DNA from 3 places in the Afipia sp. GAS231 genome. Region 3 is predicted to be linked to each of the others. Evidence: predicted binding sites of a transcription regulator. Region 3 holds the regulator's gene; each other region holds the start of a gene.
The links. Region 3 encodes LexA, which represses DNA repair genes until DNA is damaged. Its sites were predicted from a motif close to TGTTCNNNNTGTGTTCNG; they were not measured.
Positions count from the first base shown of each region.

Region 1: a site for LexA is predicted at 3,608-3,625, ahead of BLS26_RS00640 (single-stranded DNA-binding protein). Genes of this name have one in related genera too.
Region 2: a site for LexA is predicted at 3,640-3,657, ahead of radA (DNA repair protein RadA). Genes of this name have one in related genera too.

Region 1 is NZ_LT629703.1:143,018-150,672, reverse strand. It holds gene uvrA (excinuclease ABC subunit UvrA) at 1-224, opposite strand, end outside; gene BLS26_RS00655 (outer membrane protein) at 536-1,333, opposite strand; gene BLS26_RS00650 (outer membrane protein) at 1,545-2,348, opposite strand; gene BLS26_RS00645 (outer membrane protein) at 2,549-3,313, opposite strand; gene BLS26_RS00640 (single-stranded DNA-binding protein) at 3,864-4,364, shown strand; gene BLS26_RS00635 (DUF2306 domain-containing protein) at 4,642-5,040, shown strand; gene gyrA (DNA gyrase subunit A) at 5,244-7,655, shown strand, end outside.
Region 2 is NZ_LT629703.1:7,062,535-7,070,189, reverse strand. It holds gene BLS26_RS33140 (cupin domain-containing protein) at 1-87, opposite strand, end outside; gene BLS26_RS33135 (GFA family protein) at 191-559, opposite strand; gene BLS26_RS33130 (prohibitin family protein) at 889-1,773, shown strand; gene BLS26_RS36125 (hypothetical protein) at 2,852-3,088, shown strand; gene BLS26_RS36120 (hypothetical protein) at 3,109-3,258, opposite strand; gene radA (DNA repair protein RadA) at 3,714-5,177, shown strand; gene BLS26_RS33115 (CvpA family protein) at 5,342-5,971, shown strand; gene purF (amidophosphoribosyltransferase) at 6,003-7,520, shown strand.
Region 3 is NZ_LT629703.1:267,188-274,842, reverse strand. It holds partial or broken gene BLS26_RS01225 (ComEC/Rec2 family competence protein) at 1-1,822, shown strand, start outside; gene BLS26_RS01220 (hypothetical protein) at 1,936-2,163, opposite strand; gene BLS26_RS01215 (hypothetical protein) at 2,232-2,654, opposite strand; gene lexA (transcriptional repressor LexA) at 2,889-3,596, opposite strand; gene glp (gephyrin-like molybdotransferase Glp) at 3,800-5,011, opposite strand; gene BLS26_RS01200 (HAD-IA family hydrolase) at 5,031-5,663, opposite strand; gene BLS26_RS01195 (hypothetical protein) at 5,796-6,134, shown strand; gene BLS26_RS01190 (NADH:flavin oxidoreductase/NADH oxidase) at 6,196-7,365, shown strand; gene BLS26_RS01185 (GNAT family N-acetyltransferase) at 7,366-7,655, opposite strand, start outside.

The DNA.
Region 1 (7,655 bases), 120 kb from region 3:
GCCGACAGCGACTCGACATAGCGGCGCTGGCCTTCGGCGTAGATGGTGTCGAACGCCAGCGAGGATTTGCCGGAGCCGGACAGGCCGGTGAACACCGCGAGCTTGTCGCGGGGAATCTCGACGTCGATGTTCTTGAGATTGTGCTCGCGCGCGCCGCGGATCGTGATCGCGCGCGAGGCGGAGCCGGCGTTCTGTTGGCGCTTCGCCCTCAAGATTTCATCCATAGCGGCATTTCCACGCGCGTGAGACGCACGACGTTGGGCGTACCGCCGGGGTGGTCCGGGGCGCCGATGAGCGAAAGCTGGAACGTAGGAAGAACGGGACAGGATTTCCAGTGCCGCCGCAGACTCATCAACGGATTGTTTTGACCCATAGCGCTTTCAAGCGAGGTGGGAACCGGTTCGCGTGAAGAAAACGCGTCAAAAAAAGAAGCTCTTCTCGTTTGGCAGCAGCGGTCAGCAGGCGGCGGTTCCCCCAACAAACAAAAAGGCCGGCGCAAGGCCGGCCTTAGGTTTCTCGCAGGGAGAAGCGAAGCTCAGTATTTCGCGATCACCGGGCCGCCCCAGCGGTAGTTCAAGCGGACGGTCGCCATGTCGACGTCCTGGTGAATATTGTCGGCGCGCGAAACCGCGATGGCGGTGGCCGCGAAGGCAATGTTGTGATTGCCCATGAACAGGTGGTTGTATTCGGCGGCCACCGACCAGTTCGGCGCAAAGCCGACTTCGATGCCGGCGCCGATGGTGCCGCCCCAACGGGTGTCGCTGGCGGAATTGAACTCGGTACCTGCGTTGCCGAAGGCGTTGTTTACCGTGAAGACGTTGCTGTATCGGTTGTGGGTGACGGCGGCGCCGCCCTTCGCATACAGCAGGACGCTGCTCCAGGCGTAACCGACCTGGCCGGTGAAAAGGCCGATGCCATCGATCTTGGTCCGGTTGTTGAACGGAATGAGTGCGGTTGCGCTCGCGCTCGATCCCTTCAGGTCGGCCCAGTCGCCCTGGGCTTCGACGCCGAACACCCAGTTGGCCGATTGCCAGCGGTAGCCGATCTGACCACCGGCCAAACCGCCGGTTGCGTCATGGCAGCCTTCGCGCGGGACCGGCACAAGGGCGATGCCGTTATTGGCGGTCAGATCCCAGCAGTTGTGGCTCGATCCGCCGCCGCCGTTGAGGCCGATATAGAAGCCGCTCCAGTCATAGATCGCGGCCACCATCGGCGTCGGCGCCTTGGTATAGGGGCGGGCGGCGAGATCCGCCGCGGAAACCGGTGACGTCAGCAGCATCGCGCCAAGACCCGAAGCAACAAGACCGGCAGCGGCAACCAGAAACTTCTTCATCGAACACTTCCCCAGTAGCATCTTCTGTTTCGGAATCCCCGATGCATTCAGAGGTAGCAAACTTGGCGGCCGATGGCTGTGACGCCCAAGCCACAGCCTGACAGAATGTCGCACCCCGGGCGTCGGCGTACCCAAAAGCGAAAGGCCGGCGCGAGGCCGGCCTTTCGGTATTCCAATGGCTGAAACGAAGCTCCGTACCCCTGCGCAAAGCTCAGTACTTGGCGATCACAGGGCCGCCGAACTTGTAGCTGAGGCGGGCGGTGACCATGTCGACGTCCTGACGGATGGTCTCGTTGCGCGAAAGCACTCCGGTGGTCGCGGAGACGAAGGTCAGGTTGCGGCTGCCCATGAACCCATGCACGTAGTCGACGCCCACAACGACATTCGGCGTAATACCGAAATCGAGGCCGGCTCCAACCGCGCCGCCCCAGCGGGTTTCGCTGGCATTATCGAACACGGTGCCGAGGCCGGTGAAGGTGCCTTGGTACTTGTCGTTGACCACCATGCCGCCGCCCTTCACGTAGAACAGCACGTTGTTCCAGGCGTAGCCGACCTGACCGGTGAACACGCCGATCGCGTCGATCTTGGTGTTGTTGGTGGCGCCGGTCACAGAGGTGAGCCCGGGCAGGAAGATCAAGCTGGTATTGGATGCCTTCAGATCAGCCCAGTCGCCCTGTGCTTCCAACCCGAACACCCAGGCGCCGGACTGCCAGCGGTAGCCGGCCTGACCACCGATCACGCCGCCGCTCGCATTGTGACAACCTTCACGTCCGCCGGGGCTCACAAAAACGGCAATCGCACCGAAGGTGAACGGACCCGTATCCCAGCACTTGTGGGACCATGCGCCGCCACCGTTGATACCGATGTAGAATCCGCTCCAGTCATAGACCGCGGCAATGATTGGTGGAGGCGCCTTGGTGTAGGGACGGGCGGCCAGATCGGCGGCCGAGGCGGGGCTGAGTGCTGCGAGGCTGAGTGCTGCGAGGCCGACTGCGGCCGAAACGAGATTCTTCATGAAAAGTCTCCCCGGTTTGCGCGATTCAACTTCCGCAACAAATCTACGCCGTCGCAACCGGAAACGCTGTAGCCGCGCAAACACACCGCGGAAGATAACAAAACGCAGGCTGCGGGCCGGAGCAGGGGAACTTCTGACCTCAACAACAAAAAAGGCCGGCGCGAGGCCGGCCTTTCCTGTCCTGTTTGACGCCGTTTCTATCAGTACTTCGCGATGACCGGGCCGCCCCAGCGGTAGTTGACGCGGACGGTGACGAGGTCGGCATTCTGCTTGATACTGTCGGTGCGGGTGTTGAAGCCCGCGACCGGGAAGACGCTGGTGAAGGTGTTGTTGTTCGTTCCCATGAACAGATGGTCGTATTCGACCGCTGCCGACCAGTTCGGCGCGAAGCCGAATTCAACGCCGGCGCCAATCGTGCCGCCCCAGCGGGTTTGGGTGGTGCGATCGATGACGACGTTGGTTGCGGTCAACACGCCTTGATAGCGGTTGTCGGTGACCGCGGCGCCGCCCTTCACGTAGAGCAGGGCGTTGTTCCAGGCGTAGCCGATCTGACCGGTGAACAGGCCGAAGGCATCGATCTTGGTGCGGTCCGTCGACAGGCCGAGCGTGGCGAGGCTGGCATTGCTGCCGCGGAAGTCAGCCCAGTTGCCTTGCGCTTCCAGACCGAACACCCAGTTGCCGGTCTGCCAGCGATAGCCGATCTGACCGCCCGCGGTGCCGCCGGTGGCGTCGTGGCAACCTTCCGCAACCGGAGCAATGGCGACGCCGGCAATGGCGGTGTTGGTGTAACAATTGCGGCTCGAACCCCAGCCGCCGTTGGCGCCGATGTAGAAGCCGCTCCAGTCATAGATCGCCGCGATCATCGGCGCGGGAGCCTTGGTGTAGGGACGCGCAGCGAGATCGGCAGCAGCGGCAGGCGCCGCGAAGGCAACGAGGGCAACCGTGCCCAGCAGAAACTTCTTCATGGTCGTACTCTCCAGCTGTTGACCGCTTCTCGTTGGTCCCGAAGCGTTTTGGTGATGACGCGAGCGCCGCATCGTTGGAACAACCTATACGTTGGATCGAGCGAAAAAGCCGTCGCCGAAATGCAACACTCGCGGACCAAGTGTGGCGCCGCAAGTTAATGATTTGTTTAAGTATTGTGACGTGCTCCCGGGAGATTCCGGTTCCATTTCGAGGCCCGTCGAGGCTCCGCCCGCTCGAAGCGCAGGCGACGATCATTTGCCGCGCGCCCCCCGACAAGTTGCATGCAAGTTGCGTAGAACAAAACTGGAACATGGGTTTCGGACGTGCTATATGTGGATAACCGGGGGATTGCCGAGGGATCGCTAAGTCGGCAGCGCCGGCGAGCGTATAGGGTCGCTCCGGATTGTCTCGTCGTTGGCCTTTGGGCCGGCACGACGGACAGAGCGACAGGTTGAAGCTGCAGGCGGCCGGCGATGACGGCAAGCCCGGCGATTTTGCCAGTGATGTCTTCGGTGAGGTCTTGGCAGTAATTTTGAGTGGAGAGCGGCGATGGCGGGAAGCGTGAACAAGGTGATTCTGGTCGGAAATCTCGGCAAGGATCCGGAAATCCGGCGGACACAGGACGGGCGGCCGATCGCCAATCTGAGCATCGCGACCTCGGAGACCTGGCGCGACAAGGGCACCGGCGAGCGCAAGGAAAAGACCGAGTGGCACCGCGTGGTGATCTTCTCGGAGCCGCTCTGCAAGATCGTCGAGCAGTATCTGAAGAAGGGCGCCAAGGTGTACATCGAGGGCGCGTTGCAGACCCGCAAATGGACCGACCAGTCCGGCGTCGAGAAGTACTCGACCGAAGTTGTGCTGCAGGGGTTCAACTCTGTCCTGACGATGCTCGACGGCCGCAGCGGCGGCGGTGGCGGCAGCTTCGGCTCCGATGATTCCGGCGGCGATTTCGGCTCTGGCGGACCGGTCAGCTCGGCACCGCGGCGTGCGGTTGCGGCTGGCGCCGGCGGCCGCAGCAACAGCGACATGGACGACGATATCCCGTTCTAGAACCAGCGTGCTGGGGATAACCTGACTTGCGAGAAATTCCCTCGTAGTTACAGGTATTTACGTCCTGTTTACGACTAACCTAATGCCGTAACAAACGGCAATATTGCATTGCAAAGTGGCACATAAGCCCGCCTCTGGCAGGGGCGGGCGATGTTTTGACCTATCGTTATGTTAATGATATTTACATTAGGAGTTTCGCCTAAGCCATTTCGCGCCTCGGCCCCCTGATCGAACGCGCAGACCCTCGGAGCCCGTCATGAGACATGAGTCTTGAGACATGAGCCTTGCGCCATTGCTCGATGCCGCGCCTGCGATACCGCTTCACTCCTTCGCGGCGATGGCTGCGCTGGCGCTGGGGATCGTCCAGTTCGCGGCCCCCAAGGGAACGCTGCCGCACCGGACCATCGGCTGGATCTGGGTCGCCCTGATGGCCACGGTGGCCGCCAGTTCGCTCTGGATCCACCAGCTCAGGCTGCTCGGCCCGTGGAGCCCGATCCATCTGCTGTCGATCATGGTGCTGGTCATGCTGCCGATCGCCGTCATCCGCGCGCACCGCCACGATGTGCGGCGGCACAGTCGAATCATGATCGGTATCTTCAGCGGCGGCCTGGTGATCGCCGGGCTGTTCACCCTGCTGCCCGGACGCATCATGCATGCGGTGATTTTCGGGCAGTGAAAGAAGGCGGAAACGCACCCCTCGGACGCGGTGTTCCAGGTCCAAAATCGGTCCGCCGGGAGCGGCCCGCAGGAGCCGCCGGGAAATCGGGTAAGTCTATGAAAAAACGGAGGGAAAAACAGCCCGGCCAGGGGGCCATGGGGTGGTTATCCGACCCCTGATGCGCTATATGATTCTCAACTGAGAACTGACCGGATTCCCCTTTGTCTGACCCTGAAGATAACAAGCCCGGCGAGCCGCCGGCGCCTTCCGATATTCGTCCCGTTTCCATCCTCGACGAGATGAAGAAGTCCTACCTCGATTACGCCATGAGCGTAATCGTGTCGCGGGCGCTGCCGGACGCGCGGGACGGGTTGAAGCCCGTGCATCGGCGCATCCTGTATTCGATGTACGAACAGGGCCACACGCCGGACAAGAAATACGTCAAATCCGCCCGCGTCGTCGGTGACGTGATCGGTAAATATCATCCGCATGGCGACCAGTCGATTTACGACGCGATGGTCCGGATGGCGCAGGATTTCTCCATGCGCGTGCCGCTGATCGACGGCCAGGGCAACTTCGGTTCCGTCGACGGCGATCCGCCGGCCGCCTATCGATATACCGAAGCCCGTCTGACCAAAGTGGCGATGGAAGTGCTTGGCGATATCGACAAGGATACCGTCGATTTCATTCCGAACTACGACAGCTCCGAGAAAGAGCCGGCGGTTCTGCCGGCCAAGTTCCCGAACCTCCTGGTCAACGGCGCCGGTGGCATCGCGGTCGGCATGGCGACCAACATCCCGCCGCACAATCTCGGCGAAGTCATCGATGCCTGCGTGGCGCTGATCGACAATCCCGCGCTGACCATCGACGAGCTCATCAACATCATTCCGGGACCGGATTTCCCGACCGGCGGCATTATCCTCGGGCGTCAGGGCATCCGTTCGGCCTATCACCTCGGCCGCGGCTCGATCGTGATGCGCGGCAAGGTGACGATCGACACCATCCGCAAGGATCGCGAAGCGATCATCGTCAGCGAAATTCCCTACCAGGTGAACAAGGCCACCATGGTCGAGCGCATCGCCGACCTGGTGAAGGAAAAGAAGATCGAGGGCATTTCCGACCTGCGCGACGAATCCGACCGCGACGGTTTCCGCGTCGTGGTCGAACTGAAGCGTGATGCGGTGCCCGAAGTGGTGCTGAACCAGCTTTATCGCTTTACGCCGCTGCAATCGAATTTCCCGGCAAATATGCTGGCGCTGGACTCCGGTCGCCCGCAGACGATGAACCTGAAGGACTTCCTGACGCTGTTCGTCGCGTTCCGCGAGCAGGTGATTACCCGCCGCACCAAATACCTGCTCAACAAGGACCGCGACCGCGCCCATGTCCTGGTCGGCCTTGCAATTGCCGTTGCCAATATCGACGAGATGATCCGGGTCATCCGCACCTCGCCGGATCCCACCACCGCGCGCGACACCCTGATGTCGCGCGACTGGCCGGCGCGGGATGTCGAGGCGATGATAACGCTGATCGACGATCCCCGGCATCGCATCAATGACGACGGCACCACGCGGCTGTCGTTCGAGCAGGCCAAGGCCATTCTCGACCTGCGGCTGCAGCGGTTGACCGCGCTCGGCCGCGAGGAAATCTCCGCGGAGCTCGACAAGCTCGCGGTGCAGATCGCCGACTATCTCGATATCCTGCGTTCGCGCGCGCGCATCCAGGCCATCGTCAAGACCGAGCTTGCCGAGGTGAAAGAGAAATTTGCGACGCCGCGCAAGACCGTGATCATGGAGCAGGAAGGCGAGGTCGAGGACGAAGACCTGATCCAGCGCGAGGACATGGTGGTGACGGTCTCGCACGCCGGCTACGTCAAGCGTGTGCCGCTGTCGGCCTACCGGGCGCAGCGCCGCGGCGGCAAGGGCCGGGCGGGCATGCAGACCCGCGACGAGGATTTTGTCTCCAGGCTGTTCGTGGCTTCCACGCATACGCCGGTGCTGTTCTTCTCCTCGCGCGGCCAGGTCTACAAGGAAAAGGTCTGGCGGCTGCCGGTGGCGCCGCCGAACGCCCGCGGCAAGGCCTTGATCAACATCCTGCCGCTGGAGCAGGGCGAGCGCATCACCACCATCATGCCGCTGCCGGAGGATGAATCCTCCTGGGGCAATCTCGACGTCATGTTCGCGACCACGGGTGGCAACGTCCGCCGCAACAAGCTGTCCGACTTCGTCGATGTCCGCCGCTCCGGCATCATCGCCATGAAGCTCGATGAGGGCGAAGCGATCGTCGACGTCCAGATCTGCACCGAGCGCGACGACGTGCTGCTGACCGCCGCCGGCGGCCAGTGCATTCGCTTCCCCGTGCCCGACGTGCGCGTTTTCACCGGCCGTACCTCGATGGGCGTGCGCGGTATCGCGCTCGGCACCAACGACACGCTGATCTCGCTGTCGATCCTGCGCCATGTCGAGGCGAGTTCGGACGAGCGGAGCGCTTATTTGAAGATGCGCCGCGCGGTGGCCGGCGAGGGCACGGCCGACGAGCCGGTCGATACCGAAAGCGAGGAAACCACAGGCACGATCCAGCAGCTTTCGACGGAGCGGTACGCCGCGATGTCGGCCGAGGAGCAGGTAGTGCTGACG
Region 2 (7,655 bases), 790 kb from region 3:
GCGGGTCTTCTGCCATTCCATGCCGTCGGGGCGAACCAGATGGGAATGGGTGTCTGCGGTCGCGCGCTGCGGCGTCACGGCGTCCATGGCAATCCTCCCGGTGTTATTTTGCGGCGATCATAACAGCTTTCGCCGCAGCCGTCAGCCGGTACCCGGCCATGACCGCGTTGCAGCGAAGATGACCGCATCATCACCACAGGTTCTTGCCGTCGATGACGGTTACCGGCACCGCATCGAGATCGAATTCGTCGAACAGCCGCGCATTGATGCCGACCTTCGGATTGTCGAAGTCCGGCTTGCCGGTCGACCAGTCCGGCGATTCCGAATAGGTGCCGCAGCCGCAACTGGCGCAGAAATGATGTTTGACGGTACGGCTGCCCCAGCGATAGGTCGCGACGTTTTCAGGCGGCGACGTCAGGCGAAATTGCGCCGGCGTGTAGTAGGCCCACAGCGCGCCGCGCTTGGCGCACAGCGAACAGGTGCAACGGGTCACGCCGGCCGGCGCCTCGCTCACCTCGAATTGCGTCTGGCCGCAATGGCAGCTTCCCTTGATTGGCACGATTGGCTCCTCGCCGGTTGATCCCGATGCAAGCTGATAACCGGGGCCTGCTGCCAGCATGCTGTCAGCAGTGACCGTTCGGTAGTCGCTGACCTAACGCCCCGCGGCGCGCGCGTCGCACTGCCGGTGCGTCCCGGGACTTGCGACAGCCGGTCTGTCCTTGCTGTGGTCCGTAGCATTTTCATAAAATTTCCCTGAACCCATCCGATCGATCTGAACCAATCGTGGCGAAAGCCCGACGAAGTGACGCGAGTCACATCATTTCGGTTAGTGACCACAGATATTGGCTGGTGAGGTATTTCAACCGCCCCAAGCCTGGAGAGACCAAGATGAACCGGGGAATTATTGGCGCCATCGTCGCCGTCGCTATTGCCGTGATCATTGCCGCGGGTAGCTGGTACACCGTCGATCAGACCGAGCGCGGCGTGCTGCTGCGCTATGGCGCGGTGGTCGGCACCGCCCAGCCGGGCCTCGGCTTCAAGGTCCCGCTGATGGACACCGTCGAGAAGGTCAGCGTCAAGACCACGACCTTTACCTGGGACAAGATGAACTCCTACTCGTTCGACCAGCAGCCGGCCGACCTGAAGATCAGCGTCACCCTGCGTGCGGCGCCGGAAAAAGTCTCGGACCTCTACGCGAGGTTCGGCGCACTGCAGACCGCGGTCAACCAGGTCGTCAGCCCGGTCGTCAACCAGCAGGTCAAGGTCGTGTTCGGCCGCTACACCGCCGTGAGAGCCATCCAGGAGCGCGGTCAGCTGAACAGCGCGATCAAGGACGCCATCACCGCGACGCTGAACAACGATCCGATGATCATCATCGAGAGCGTCCAGCTCGAGAACATCGAGTTCAGCCAGACCTACCTGCATTCGATCGAGCAGCGCATGCTGGCGGAAGTTGAAGTGCAGAAACTGCAGCAGAACGCCGAGCGCGAAAAAGTCCAGGCCCAGATCACGGTGACGCAGGCCACGGCGAAAGCCAACGCGGTCCGCGCCGAGGCGCAGGCCAACGCCGAAGCCACCCGCCTGAACGGCGAAGCCAAGGCCTCCAACATCAAGATCACGGGCGAAGCCGAAGCCGCCGCCATCGAGGCACGCGGCAAGGCGCTCGGCAACAACCCGAACCTGGTGACGCTGGTCCAGGCCGAACGCTGGAACGGCGTGCTGCCGACCACGATGGTGCCGGGCTCTTCGGTGCCGTTCGTGTCGATCAAGTAGAGCTGAGATTCATCTGCAAGCGACAATGCCCGGGATTGCGATCCCGGGCATTGTCGTTTTCTGATCAGCTCGCGCGCTTTACGCGATTGCGCTTTTGTTTGACGCGAAGCGACGAACGTCCCTCCAGAGGCAGTGCCATCGGCTTACGACGGCAAGGCCATCTCCTCGCAATTTGCTGCGAGCATCAAATTCAAGGGGTTGATCCGATTGAAGTGCTTGTTGAAAGAGGCCGCCAACTGCGGCGCCCTTTCTGTCAGGCAGGTTGACGGTATTGCCCCGGATAGACGGCTACCAGGCATTGCCTCAAAATTTCACTTTCTTCTCAACAGAGTATACTTGCGTTCGGCCCGGCATAGTTGCCGGGTCTTCGCTTTCCGTGCGGAGCAGCCAACTGAGGCGGCCTTTGTCGTAAGACTTTCAAATCGGTTTGCTTGTGTTTCGTGGGCTGGCTATGGCCACTGCCAATGGGGCAGGACGATTGATATGGCTGGCAGGGGCCGTCTGAATTTTAGAGCAAGGCGGGCGGCCCCACTTGGGGTCAAATACGGACAGCACCCGACCTTACTTCGGCGTCTTTCGATCTTGCGAGGCCGCACCATCGTCAACCCGGGGCGCGAGGTCTTCGACCCGCTTCAGTATCCCGAGATGGAAAAGGGCGATTATTGCAATGCTCGGGATCAATACGGTTGCAGTTACCAACGCTACTAGTTCCCACCACATGATGGCACCCAGTCGTGGTTGCGTTGCTGGTCAACGAGAATGGCGCGGCCCGGGTTCCAAAATTCAAACCAGGCCACCGCCAAAATCAAACTGGGCCACTAGGGGTTAAAACAGGCCAGTACCAAGCATCACGGAAAATTTGGGCGCAAGAAAACTTGTGTCGCGCTGTTACGAGATCATTGGCATGAGCAAAACGTGCTCAACGATCAAGGAACTACGAGATAGAGTGGCATTGCACTATGGGTAAGAGCCGGTGCAATTGACTCTGTATCTTGCCAAAACAAAGAGGCCGCCAACTGAGGCGGCCTTACTCCGGAACAATCTTGGTTATGGGGGCTTGGCAATCCGGAGGTTGCCCATGCCCAGATACTTTTTTGTTGTGAAGGACGGCCACCGGCTTTTTGATTCAATAGGCTTTGTTTGTGACGACGATACTGATGCAATCATTCGGGCAATGGTATTGGCCGTCGGTGTTTCCCTCGATAAGCCAGAGGATGATCCAGAGCGCCGCGTCGCAATAATCAACGATGCGGGACGGGAGATTGGTACCGTACCCGTCTATTCCAAGCCTTCATACGAGAACCCGGCCGGATAGAATGGGCCGTCTGAGAGGCCCTACTTCATCTGGCGGTTACGGTCCCATGCGTCCTTGATCTCGAAGACGACAATCGTCACGATTGTCGTCACCACGATAGGTCCGGCCAATATCGCCACCAGCGTAAGCATTTTCAGCGGGGCGGCTGCAGGCCGGGTGATCGCAGCCATTCGCTCATGTGCGATCCGGTCTCGGCCTGTCGGGCCTTGCGGATTGTCGCTTCGCGAACCGCACCAAGTGGAAGCAATTTGGCCTGCTCACGCAGGCGGTGTGCCTCCTCTGCAAGGCGCTGTTCCAGAGGCTGAGATAGCTTGAGATGGCGTCGCTGCTGCATAGCACTGCTCCGTTCCTTGTAGGAAGGCGGGAGCGCGGCTTGGCGTTCTCATCACCGATGGATGCCAATGGCTGGGGCGGTGACGGAGACAGTCTGACACGTCCGGAGGACGGCATCTGGTCAATACAGCTCACCCCTGCTGAATCATTAACAATTCAAATGAGGCCACTGCGATTTTCGAATGAGGCCGAAACAGCACAGCACCCAAACGGTGACAAAGAACAAATTAGGAACATTTTGAGAGTTTCTATGCTATCAGGGTTTTACCGGTAAAGAGCGACTCACCCCTCCATGGCCAAATCCACCCTTTCTTTTGTCTGCCAGAACTGCGGCGCGGCGTATAACCGCTGGCAGGGCAAGTGCGAGTCCTGCGGCGAGTGGAACACGCTCTCCGAAGAGGATACGACCGGCGCCACCTCGATGCCGGTGTCGATCCGCAGCAAGCGCAAGGGGCGGACCTTTGCGCTCGAAAGCCTCACCGGCAAGAGCACCGACGCTCCGCGCCTCTCGTCCGGCATGGGCGAGCTCGATCGCGTCACCGGCGGCGGCTTTGTCCGCGGCTCGGTGCTCTTGGTCGGCGGCGATCCCGGCATCGGCAAATCGACCTTGCTCACGCAGGCTACCAGCCTGATGGCCCGCGCCGGCCATCGCGTGGTTTACATTTCCGGCGAAGAGGCCGTGGCGCAGGTTCGTTTGCGCGCCGAGCGGCTGGGGCTCGCCGACGCGCCGGTGCAACTGGCCGCCGAAACCTCGGTCGAGGACATCGTCTCGACCCTGTCGGAAGGCGCGGTGCCGCGCCTGATCGTGATCGATTCGATCCAGACCATGTGGACCGATACGGTGGAATCAGCGCCGGGCACGGTGACGCAGGTTCGCGCCTCGGCGCAGGCGCTCATTCGTTTCGCCAAGAAATCAGGTGCCGCGATCATTCTGGTCGGCCACGTCACCAAGGATGGCCAGATCGCCGGTCCCCGCGTCGTCGAACACATGGTCGACGCCGTGCTGTCATTCGAGGGCGAAGGTTCGCAGCATTTTCGTATCCTGCGCGCGATGAAGAACCGGTTCGGCCCGACCGACGAGATCGGCGTGTTCGAAATGACCGGCCTCGGCCTGCGCGAGGTCTCCAACCCCTCCGAGCTGTTCCTGTCCGAGCGCGATCTCGGCAGCCCGGGTACCGCGGTATTCGCCGGCATCGAGGGCACCCGCCCGGTGCTGGTCGAATTGCAGGCCTTGGTGGCGCCGACCACGCTCGGCACCCCCCGCCGCGCCGTGGTGGGCTGGGACACCAGCCGGCTGGCCATGGTGTTGGCGGTGCTGGAAGCCCATTGCGGGGTGAAACTGTCAGGCTATGACGTCTACCTGAACGTGGCCGGTGGCCTGCGGATCCAGGAGCCTGCGGCCGATCTTGCCGCCGCCGCGGCCCTGGTGTCCTCGCTGGTGAATGCGCCGCTGCCGACGGACGCGGTCTATTTCGGCGAGATTTCGCTGTCGGGTGCGGTCCGGCCGGTGGCGCAAACCTCGGCCCGGCTGAAAGAAGCCGCCAAACTCGGTTTTGGCCGCGCCGTGCTGCCCGAATCGACGCGCGGCGACGTCGGCGGCGATGCCGGTCTGGTGCTGAACACCGTCGGCGGGCTGACCAGCCTGGTCGCTGATATCGCGGCCCGCGGAACACCCAGAGCGAATAAGGAGGCCAACCGCGAGGGGGCTGCTGAGAAAAATGCCACACCGGCGCGATTCCGGCGCGAGAACGGCTAAAGCGGCGTGACGCGCCCCGCCCTCGCCGCTATACAACGCGCGCGAAGGGCGAGCGGGATGGCGCGATATCCGGCCTTGCGGGATATACCTTATGCCCGTCACCTAGGACGTCCTGAACATGCCGATTCGCTGCTTGAGAACCTACGAGCGGACCTGACCAGCCGATGCCGATAACGATACTCGATCTCGTCCTGCTTGGAGTGATGCTGATTTCGGGGCTGCTTGCCCTGGTGCGCGGCTTCATGCGCGAAATCCTGTCGATCGCGGCCTGGGGCGCTGCGGCGCTGGTCACGCTTTACGCCTTCGCCAAGCTGCTGCCGACCGCAAAAACCTATTTCAACAACGACACCGTCGCCTCCGTCGTGGTGGTGGCCGGCACCTTCATCGGTACCCTGATCGTGGTGTCGATCATCACGGTGCGGATTTCGGACATGATCCTGGATTCCCGGATCGGTGCGCTGGACCGCACGCTCGGGTTCCTGTTCGGGCTCGGCCGCGGCCTTCTGATCGTGGTGGTGGCCTACCAGTTCTTCGTCTGGCTGGTTCCGGACAAGCAGCGGCCCGACTGGATTACCGGGGCCAAGTCCCGGGTGGTGCTGCAGGGAACCGGCGATTGGTTAATGTCGCTCTTGCCTGATGACCCCGAGAACACCATCTTAAAGAGATTCAAGAAGAATAAACCTGAAGACGATCAAACTGACACCGACCAGGCAGCCCCTGCGTCCGGTGATGGCTACAGTAAACCTGCCCGTGACAGCCTTAAAAAGCTGATCGAGAAACCCGCGGGCAAATAATTCTGGCCAGAAGAGAGGCGCGATGGACGAGATGCAGAACCCTTCCGATCCCGCCCACCAGTCTGACTCTAAACCTGATCTGAATCTCGGCATCGAACTACAGGACGACCTCGAAGGCGACACGCTCCGCGAGGAGTGCGGCGTGTTCGGCATTTACGGCCACCCGGAAGCTGCCGCGATCACCGCACTCGGCCTCCACGCCCTCCAGCACCGCGGCCAGGAAGCCGCCGGCATCGTCACCTTCGACGGCGCCCGCTTCCATTCGGAACGCCGCCTCGGCCTGGTCGGCGACACCTTCTCCCGCCGCGAAGTGATCGAGCGTCTGCCCGGTAACGCCGCCGTCGGCCATGTCCGCTACTCCACGACAGGCGCCACCATCCTGCGCAACGTGCAGCCGCTGTTCGCCGAGCTCAATGCCGGCGGCTTCGCGGTCGGCCATAACGGCAATCTCACCAACGGCCTGACCTTGCGCCGCGAACTGGTGAAGAACGGCGCCATGATGCAGTCGACCACCGACACCGAGGTGATCCTGCACCTGGTGGCGCAGTCCAAGCGCAGCCGCTTCATCGACCGCTTCATCGAATCGCTGCGCGCCATCGAGGGCGCCTACGCGCTGGTGTCGCTGACCAACAAGAAGCTGATCGGCGCCCGCGACCCGCTCGGCATCCGCCCGCTGGTGCTCGGCGACCTCGACGGCCGCCCGATCCTGACTTCGGAAACCTGCGCGCTCGACATGATCGGCGCCAAATATGTCCGCGATGTCGAACCCGGCGAGATCGTCGTGTTCGACGAACACGGCGCCAGCACCCACAAGCCGTTCCCGCCAAAACCGCCGCGGCCCTGCATCTTCGAATACATCTACTTCTCGCGGCCGGATTCGATCGTCGGCGGCCGCTCGGTCTACGATGTCCGCAAGGCCTTCGGCGCACAGTTGGCGCGTGAAAGCCATGTCGATATCGACGTCGTGGTGCCGGTGCCGGATTCCGGCGTGCCCGCCGCCCTCGGCTACAGCCAGCATTCCGGTGTGCCGTTCGAACTCGGCATCATCCGCAACCACTATGTTGGCCGCACCTTCATTCAGCCGACCCAGAGCGTGCGCGAACTCGGCGTGCGCATGAAGCATTCGGCCAACCGCGCTGCGATCGAAGGCAAGCGCATCATGCTGATCGACGACTCCCTGGTGCGCGGCACCACGTCGAAGAAGATCGTCCGCATGATGCGCGATGCCGGCGCGCGCGAAGTGCACTTCCGCCTCGCCTCGCCGCCGATCCTGTATCCCGACTATTACGGCATCGACCTGCCGGACCGTGGCGGACTGCTGGCCGCGACCCATTCGCTGGAGGAAATGCGCGAGATCATCGGCGCGGATTCGCTGGCGTTCCTGTCGATCGACGGCATGTACCGCGCCATGGGTGAACCCGGCCGCGATCCCGCCAGTCCGAAATTCTCGGATCACTGCTTTACGGGCGCCTATCCGACCCACCTCACCGACCAGACCCAGGTTGAACCGCAGCCCCGGCAATTGTCGCTGCTGGCGGAGGCGAGCTAGCTGTCGTCCCTGCCTAGTGCGCAATTGCGCACGGGCGCAGGGACCCATAGCCACCGGCTCAGATCAATAATTTCACGTCATGGCCGGGCTTGTCCCGGCCATCCACGTCTGTAATACCCCGCCGCAAAGAACGTG
Region 3 (7,655 bases):
GCTGCGGGTCGTCACCATGGAAAGTGCGCGCGGAACGACAAAGCTGGAGCGCGTGCGGCTGTCGGTGAAGAAGGGCACCGCACCCGCGGTCGGCAGTTTCGTCGAGTTGAAGGCGCGGCTGTTGCCGCCGCTGGCGCCGCTGCGGCCGGGCTCCTACGATTTCGGCCGCGACATGTTCTTCTCCGGGATCGGGGCTTCCGGCTTCGCGATGGGCGCGATCAGGACCACGGAGCCGCCGGCCGCCGGCGGGTGGGCGTTGCGCTATTCGGCCCTGATGCAGAACCTGCGCGATGCGATCGACGCCCGGATCCGCACCGTGCTCGACGGCGACCGGCGCGCGATCGCGACCGCACTTCTGACCGGGCGCCGCGATGCGATCACGACGCCGGTCAACGACGCGATGTTCATCTCCGGCCTCGGCCACGTGCTGTCGATCTCGGGTTACCACATGGCTGTGGTCGCCGGCGTCGTGTTCTTTGCGGTGCGGGCGCTGCTGGCACTGTTTCCGGCGTTGACCGCGAGCTAACCGATCAAGAAATGGTCGGCGGCGGCAGCCCTTGTGGCCGCCGCCTTCTATCTGCTGCTGTCGGGCGCCGAGGTCGCGACGCAACGGTCGTTCTTCATGACCGCGGTGGTGCTGATCGCGGTCATGGTCGACCGCCGCGCCGTCACCTTCCGCACGCTCGCGGTCGCGGCCATGATCGTGCTCGCGATCGCGCCGGAGGCTTTGGTACATCCGAGCTTTCAGATGTCGTTTGCGGCGACGCTGGGTTTGGTCGCGCTGGTGCAGATCGGCATGCCGCGTTTGTTCGCCACCGCAGAACATTCCGCGACCGCGCGCGTCGCGCTGTGGGGCGGCCGTGAAATCATGGTGCTGCTGTTGGCCTCGCTGGTGGCGGGGCTCGCGACCACGCCGTACGCGGCGTTTCACTTTCATCGGGTGACGCCCTATGGGGTGCTGGCCAATCTCGCGGCGATGCCGGTGGTCTCGGCGGTGGTGATGCCGGCGGGCCTGCTCGGTCTGGTCGCCATGCCGTTCGGCTTCGACGGCTTCTTCTGGTGGCTGATGGGGCTCGGCATCGACTGGATGATCTCGGTGACGCAGTGGGTTGCGGGCTTGCCCGGGGCAGTCGGCCGGGTGCCGGCGTTCGGCATCGGTCCACTGATTGCCGCCAGTGCCGGCATCATCCTGCTCGGCCTGTTGCGCACGCCGCTGCGCTGGTCCGGCGTGGCGCTGCTGCTGGTCGCGACAGTGTGGGCGGCGCGGCTGCCTCAGCCGGATATCCTGGTGTCCGCCGATGGCCGCCATGTCGGCGTACGCGGCCAGGACGGGCGGCTGCATCTGATGCAGGCCGCCAAAGGCTCCAAGGATGCCTTCCTGGTCCGGGAGTGGCTGGCGGGGGATGCCGATGTGCGAACCGCCGACGACGCCACACTCGGTGAGGGCGTCTCCTGCGACGACAACGGCTGCGTGACCGCATCGTCTAATGGCGCCCTGGTCGCATGGGCGCAGCGGCCCGAGGCGCTGGCGGATGATTGCGAGCGCACGGCGCTGATCGTGACGATGCGGCAGCCGCCTGGTGGCTGCGCCGCGTCGGTGATCGACACCGAGCGCCTGCGCCGGCAGGGCGCGCTGGCGCTGCGGCGCGGCCGCGACGGATTTGTCGTCGACGCCGTCAAACCTGGAGGGATCGACCGTCCTTGGTCAAAGGCGATCGCCGAGGACGGCGAAACCGACAGCGCCGTGCTGGCGCCGCGCAAGCCGTCGCCGCGCGCCGTCGATGCGACGCCGTCGGACGCTGACCTGCAGGCGGAGGAGTGAGGTGCGCCATAGCGTTTTCGAGCGAAGTGGACGCCGGTTCGCGTAGAGAAAACGCGTCAAAACAAAAAAGTAGAGCCCGGTTCTGATTCAATCAGAACCGAAAAGGCTCTGCGTCAATGCTCGCTCGGCGCGGAGCTGGTCGGTAGCTCAAAAGCGCCGAGATGAAACTCTTCCGGCGCATCCGGCTCCGAGGGCAGGTAGACCAGCGTGAAGGCGGCTTCCGGATACTGCCGCCAGATCGCGAGATCGTCGGCGCTCACCGTCAGCCAGCCGAACCTGAACATGTAGCGGCCAGGCTCGGTGACGCGTCCGGCGCGTTGCCATGTAACCTTGTTGACCACCGCTCGCTCCCCAATTCGTCGGTGTCACTCCGCCGGCTGTGGCCGGCGAAGTGTTTCATCCGCAGGACTCAGCCGATGAAAAATGAGGTCGTCGCCGTCGGCGCAACGGCCGCAGGCGCGCGTTCCACGGCCGGCGTAAGCACCGGCAGTTGCAGCACGGTGACGTGCTGGCCTTCGCACAACTGGGTCACCAGCACGCGGCTTCCGTCCGGAAATTCGATCGCATCGTGGTGACGATCGGGCGTCTCAGGCTCGATATGGTTGAAAACGCCGACCCGCCAGTCGAGCGTCCGCGTCCAGATCCAGCGGTTGTCATATTTGACCTCTCGCGCGAACGCGAGCTCGGTGCCGGGAAGCATGCAGACCGCGACGGCAAGTTCGTTTTCGGATGCAAAGCCGCGGGTCGACGTACCGCGGAAGGTGGTGGTGATCAGCGTCTCTCCGACTTTGGCGGGGCGCGATGCCACGGCGTGCAGACTATAGTCACACATCGGATGGCTCCCTCGATTGAGATAGCTGACCCGTGTCTCTCGGAGGCACAGGCCTCTATCAGAGTGGACATTGGCGCGGAGCCTCGTCCGCCTTCGGGGCAATTCTGCGGCTCCACGCCGGTGCCTTCCATCACAAACGCGCTAACGCGTCTTGGTTCCAAAGGCGCAACAAAAAACCCCGGCCGACGGCCGGGGCATTGGTCGATGTCGGGGCCGGCGCCTGACGGGCGCCGATCAATACTTTCGGTACAGCCCGATCAGCTTGCCCTGAATCCGGACCCGGTTCGGCGGCAGGATGCGGACCTCGTAGGAGGCATTGGCGGGCTCGAGCGCGATCGAGGCGCCGCGGCGGCGGAAGCGCTTCAGGGTGGCTTCCTCCTCGTCGATCAGGGCCACCACGATATCGCCGGTGTCGGCGGTCTCGTTGCGCTGGATCAGAGCCATGTCGCCGTCGAGAATGCCGGCGTCCACCATCGAGTCGCCGCGCACTTCGAGCGCGTAATGTTCGCCGCTTCCGAGCATGTCGGGCGGCACGCTGATGGTGTGGCTGCGGGTCTGCAGCGCCTCGATCGGCGTACCGGCGGCGATCCGGCCCATCACGGGGACGGAGACCGGGCGGTTGCTGTCATCCTCGGCGGCGGCGCTGGCGGTGCGGACCTTGCCCAACGTGCCCTCGATGACACTCGGCGTGAAGCCGCGGCGGCCATTGCCGTTACCGCTGCCGGCCAGTTCGGGAAGCTTGATGACCTCGATGGCGCGGGCGCGGTTGGGCAGGCGGCGGATGAAGCCGCGCTCTTCCAGCGCGGTGATGAGGCGGTGGATGCCGGATTTCGAACGCAGGTCGAGCGCGTCCTTCATCTCGTCGAACGAGGGCGGTACCCCGGCCTCCTTCAGCCGTTCATTGATGAAACGCAGAAGTTCGTACTGTTTGCGCGTAAGCATCGCGAGCATTCCCCCGGTTGGCGGCGTTCGTCCGGTTTCGAGACTTCAGGTCTGGATTCCCGGGAGTTCAAAAAACTCCCCAGGTAGACACTAATTCTCGAAACAAATCATGAACGGACACTATATGTTCGATATGTGTTCCGCAACCACTTAATTTGGGGTGAACGTGGGCCGGGTTTTGGCAGCAGGTGTCGCGCAGGGCTTCACCCCGGCAGCCGAAGGACCTCGCAAGGCGCGCCCTTCTGAGCCGCCGGCGCAAACGGCGGACGTATCAGAAGTGCCCGTGCCGCAGCGAGATTTCCAAGCAGCGACGAGTCCTGATGATTGACCGGTACCGCCGTCAGCGTGCCGTCGGCATGCTCCTCGAGGCGGGCGCGCAGATAGTCTTCGCGCTGGTCGTTGGCGCTAAGATCTCGGCCGAGCAGCGCGGGCTCCCTGACGTGATGGATGTTTTTGCGGCCCGAAAGCGCGCGAATCAACGGCACCAGAAACAGGAAACCGCAGACATAGGACGAGACCGGATTGCCGGGCAGGCCGATCACCCGCATCGCCCCTAACCGTCCATGCATCATCGGCTTGCCGGGCCGCATCGCGATCCGCCAGAACGCCATGGCGACGTCCTCGGCCTCCAGCGACTGCTTGACGAGGTCGTGGTCGCCGACGGACGCCCCGCCGGTGGTGATCAGGATGTCGGCGCCGGTATCGCGGGCGCGGCGGATGCCTTCGGTGGTGGCGGCGACCGTGTCGGCGGCAATGCCGAGATCGACGGTCTCGGCGCCCTCGGCCCGCGCCAGCGCGCGCAGCGCATAGCCGTTGGAATAGACGATCTGCCCGGGGCCGGGGATGTTGCCCGGCATGACAAGCTCGTCGCCGGTGGCGAGCACGGCGACCTTGGGACGGCGGCGCACGGCAAGCTCCGGATAGTTCATGCCGGCGGCGAGCGACAGATCGCGGTCGGTGAGGCGGCTGCCACCCGAAAGCAAGACGTCGCCCTCGCGGAAATCGACCCCGGCGGGGCGGATATGGCGCCCGGTGACCGCGGCCTCGGTGATGCCGATGTGATCGCCCTGGACCGTCGTGTCTTCCTGGATGATGACGGCATCGGCGCCATCGGGGATGACACCGCCGGTGAAAATCCGCACCGCTTCGCCCGCGCCGACCTTGCGCTCGAACGGGCGGCCGGCGGCGACCTCGCCGATCACCTTCAGCCGCGCGGTGAGGTTAGAGGCGTCGGCGGCGCGTACCGCGTAGCCGTCCATTGCCGACATCGCCTGCGGCGGCTGCGTGCGGCGGGCGGCGACGTCGTGCGCCAGCACGCGATGCCAGGCGGTATCGAGCGCGACCATTTCCTCGGGCAGCGGGTCGGCGCCCGCGAGAATGGCGGCAAGCGCGTCGGCAACCGGCATCAAGGCCACGGGCAAATCCTCTCAGATTTCAAAGCTGGATCCCAAGTGCGGTGAGTGCCTTTGCCACGTCATCCGTCGATGTCACGTGGACAGCAGCCAGGCCGCGCGAGCGCGCGCCCTCGATGTTGGCGGCGACGTCGTCGAAGAACAGGATTCGCGACGCCGGCACGCCGATCGCCTTTACCACATGATCATAGGCTCTAGCGTCGGGTTTTCTCAAGCCGATGGTCGAGGACAGGAATATTTCGCTGAAATGGCTGAGCACGTCGGCATAGGCGCGCGAGAAATGCGCGACATGGGCCGGATTGGTGTTGGAGAAGGCGTAGAGCGGCAGCCGTTTCCCGGCCGTTGCCAACAAAGGCGCAATGCCGGGCATTTCGCCGGCGAAGATCGCGTTCCAGCCTTCGAGAAACTGCTCGTCCGAGATGCCGATGCCGAGCGAGCTGCGCAGGTTCTGGAAGAACGCGGCGTCGTCGATCCTGCCGACCTCGTGGTGCTTGAAGCTGTCGTCGACGACGAAGCGGCTGGCGAGCTCGGCCGGCGTGCAGCCGGCGTGGCCTGCCCAGCTTGCCATAACCTTGCCGAAATCGATGTCGAGCACGACGCGCCCGATGTCGAACAGCAGCAGCACGTCGGCGGAGTTGGGGGCGACGGAGTTCATGGTTTTCGTTTACAAAACTGTATCGCTCCGGGCAACGCCGGGGTGGCGTCAAGGGGCTCCCTCGCGCAATCCGACACTTAAGCCGGCGCGCGAGCTGTGCTAAGCGTTACCGAACGTCTTGGGAGTGGTCGTATGCGCATCTTCAGCCGAATTGTTGCCCCCGTCGCCTTGATCGCGTTGGCGATCGCCATGAATGCCCCCGCTGCGGCCCAGCAGAAGCCCATGCAAAAATACGGCGAAGAGGACAAGGCCAAAACGCCATCGGAAATTGCGGCCGAGAAGGAAGCCGAGAGGGCCTATCAGCGGTCGCTGGGTAATATTCCGGCCCAGCAGAGCACCGATCCCTGGGGAACGGTGCGCAGCGACAACGCCGCGCCGAAAGCCGCTAAAGCCGCGCCGGCAAAGCCGAAAGCCAAGACGTCCGACACCAAGCCGGCCGATACCAAGACCGGTACCGCAGCCGCCAGATAAAAATAGCGGACGCCGCCCGGCACACACCGGAACCAGGATGTCGGCCAGGGAGGAACAAGAAATGTCGGACATGCTGCTGTTTTCCCCGATGTCGATCCGCGGCGTCGAGTTGCGCAATCGCATTGTGGTGCCGCCGATGCATCAGTATTCGGCGGTGAAGGGCTTTCCGACCGACTGGCACTTGATGAACGCCGGCAAATTTGCCGCCGGCGGCGCTGGCCTCGTGGTGGTGGAATCGACCAAGGTTGAGCGGCGCGGCTGCGGCACCGTCGGCGATCTCGGCATCTGGGACGATGCCTTTGTCGAGCCGCTCAGCCGTCTCGCCAAATTCATCAAGCAGCAAAATTCCGTGGCCGGCATCCAGCTCGGACATTCCGGCCGCAAGGCGCGTGCGACGCGGCCGTGGGAAGGCGACCGGCCGCTGCAACGCTCGCCGGACATCGAGGATTGGGACGCCTGGTCGCCGATGGCGCCGAGTGCGCTTGCCCATAGCGAGAAATGGCCGGTGCCGAAGGCGCTGGAACGCCAGGAGGTCAAAGACCTGGTGCAGGCCTGGGGCCATGCCGCGCGGCGCGCGCATGAAGCCGGCTTCGACGTGCTGGAGCTGCACGGCGCGCACGGCTATCTCGTGCACCAGTTCCTGTCGGAGCGCTCCAACCAGCGCAGCGACGAATATGGCGGTTCCGAAGCCAACCGGATGCGCTTCATCACCGAAATCACTGAAGCGGTGCGGACCCACTGGCCCGATCACAAACCTTTGTTCGTCCGCCTGTCGGTCGAGGACAATGCCGGGTGGGGGCCGGAACAGAGCGCGCGGCTGGCCAAGACGCTGAAGACCAAAGGCGTCGACGTCATCGACTGCTCATCGGGCGGCATCACCGAGATGGCGCCGATCCTGGGCAAGGAAATCAAGTACAGCTACCAGGTGCCGCTGTCGGAATACGTCAGGCGCCACGCCGATATCATGACCATGGCGGTCGGCCTCATCATTCATGGCGATCAGGCCGAGCAGATCCTGCGCGACAAGCAGGCCGATCTGATTGCAGTCGGCCGCGAGATCCTCAACAATCCGAACTGGCCGATGGATGCGGCGCTGAAGCTCGGCGTCGATGGGCCATTCCGCAACGTGCCGCCGCAGTTCGGCTACTGGCTCGGCACCCGCGCCAAGCGCGGCTTCGGCACCCAGCCCTCGACCTGGCAGAACGGGCTGCAGAAGGCGGGCAAGCCATAGCTACGTGCCGACCTGCTTCTCAAGGAACACGCTGTTCGCAATGGCGCTCGGCGCCATCAGCGCATAATCGCCGAACGCCGCACACTCCCGGAACCCCATTCGCGTATAGAGCCGCATCGCCGCGATCTGGCGCGTTCCTGTTTCCAGACGAAGCAGGGAAAGTCCGGCACTTCGTACTTCCTGCTCGATGCGCGCGAGAATGGCGTCGGCAACTCCCTGGCCCCGGGCGGTGTCCCGCACATACATGCGCTTGACCTCGGCGAAGTCGGGGAAGAGCGCGACACCGCCGC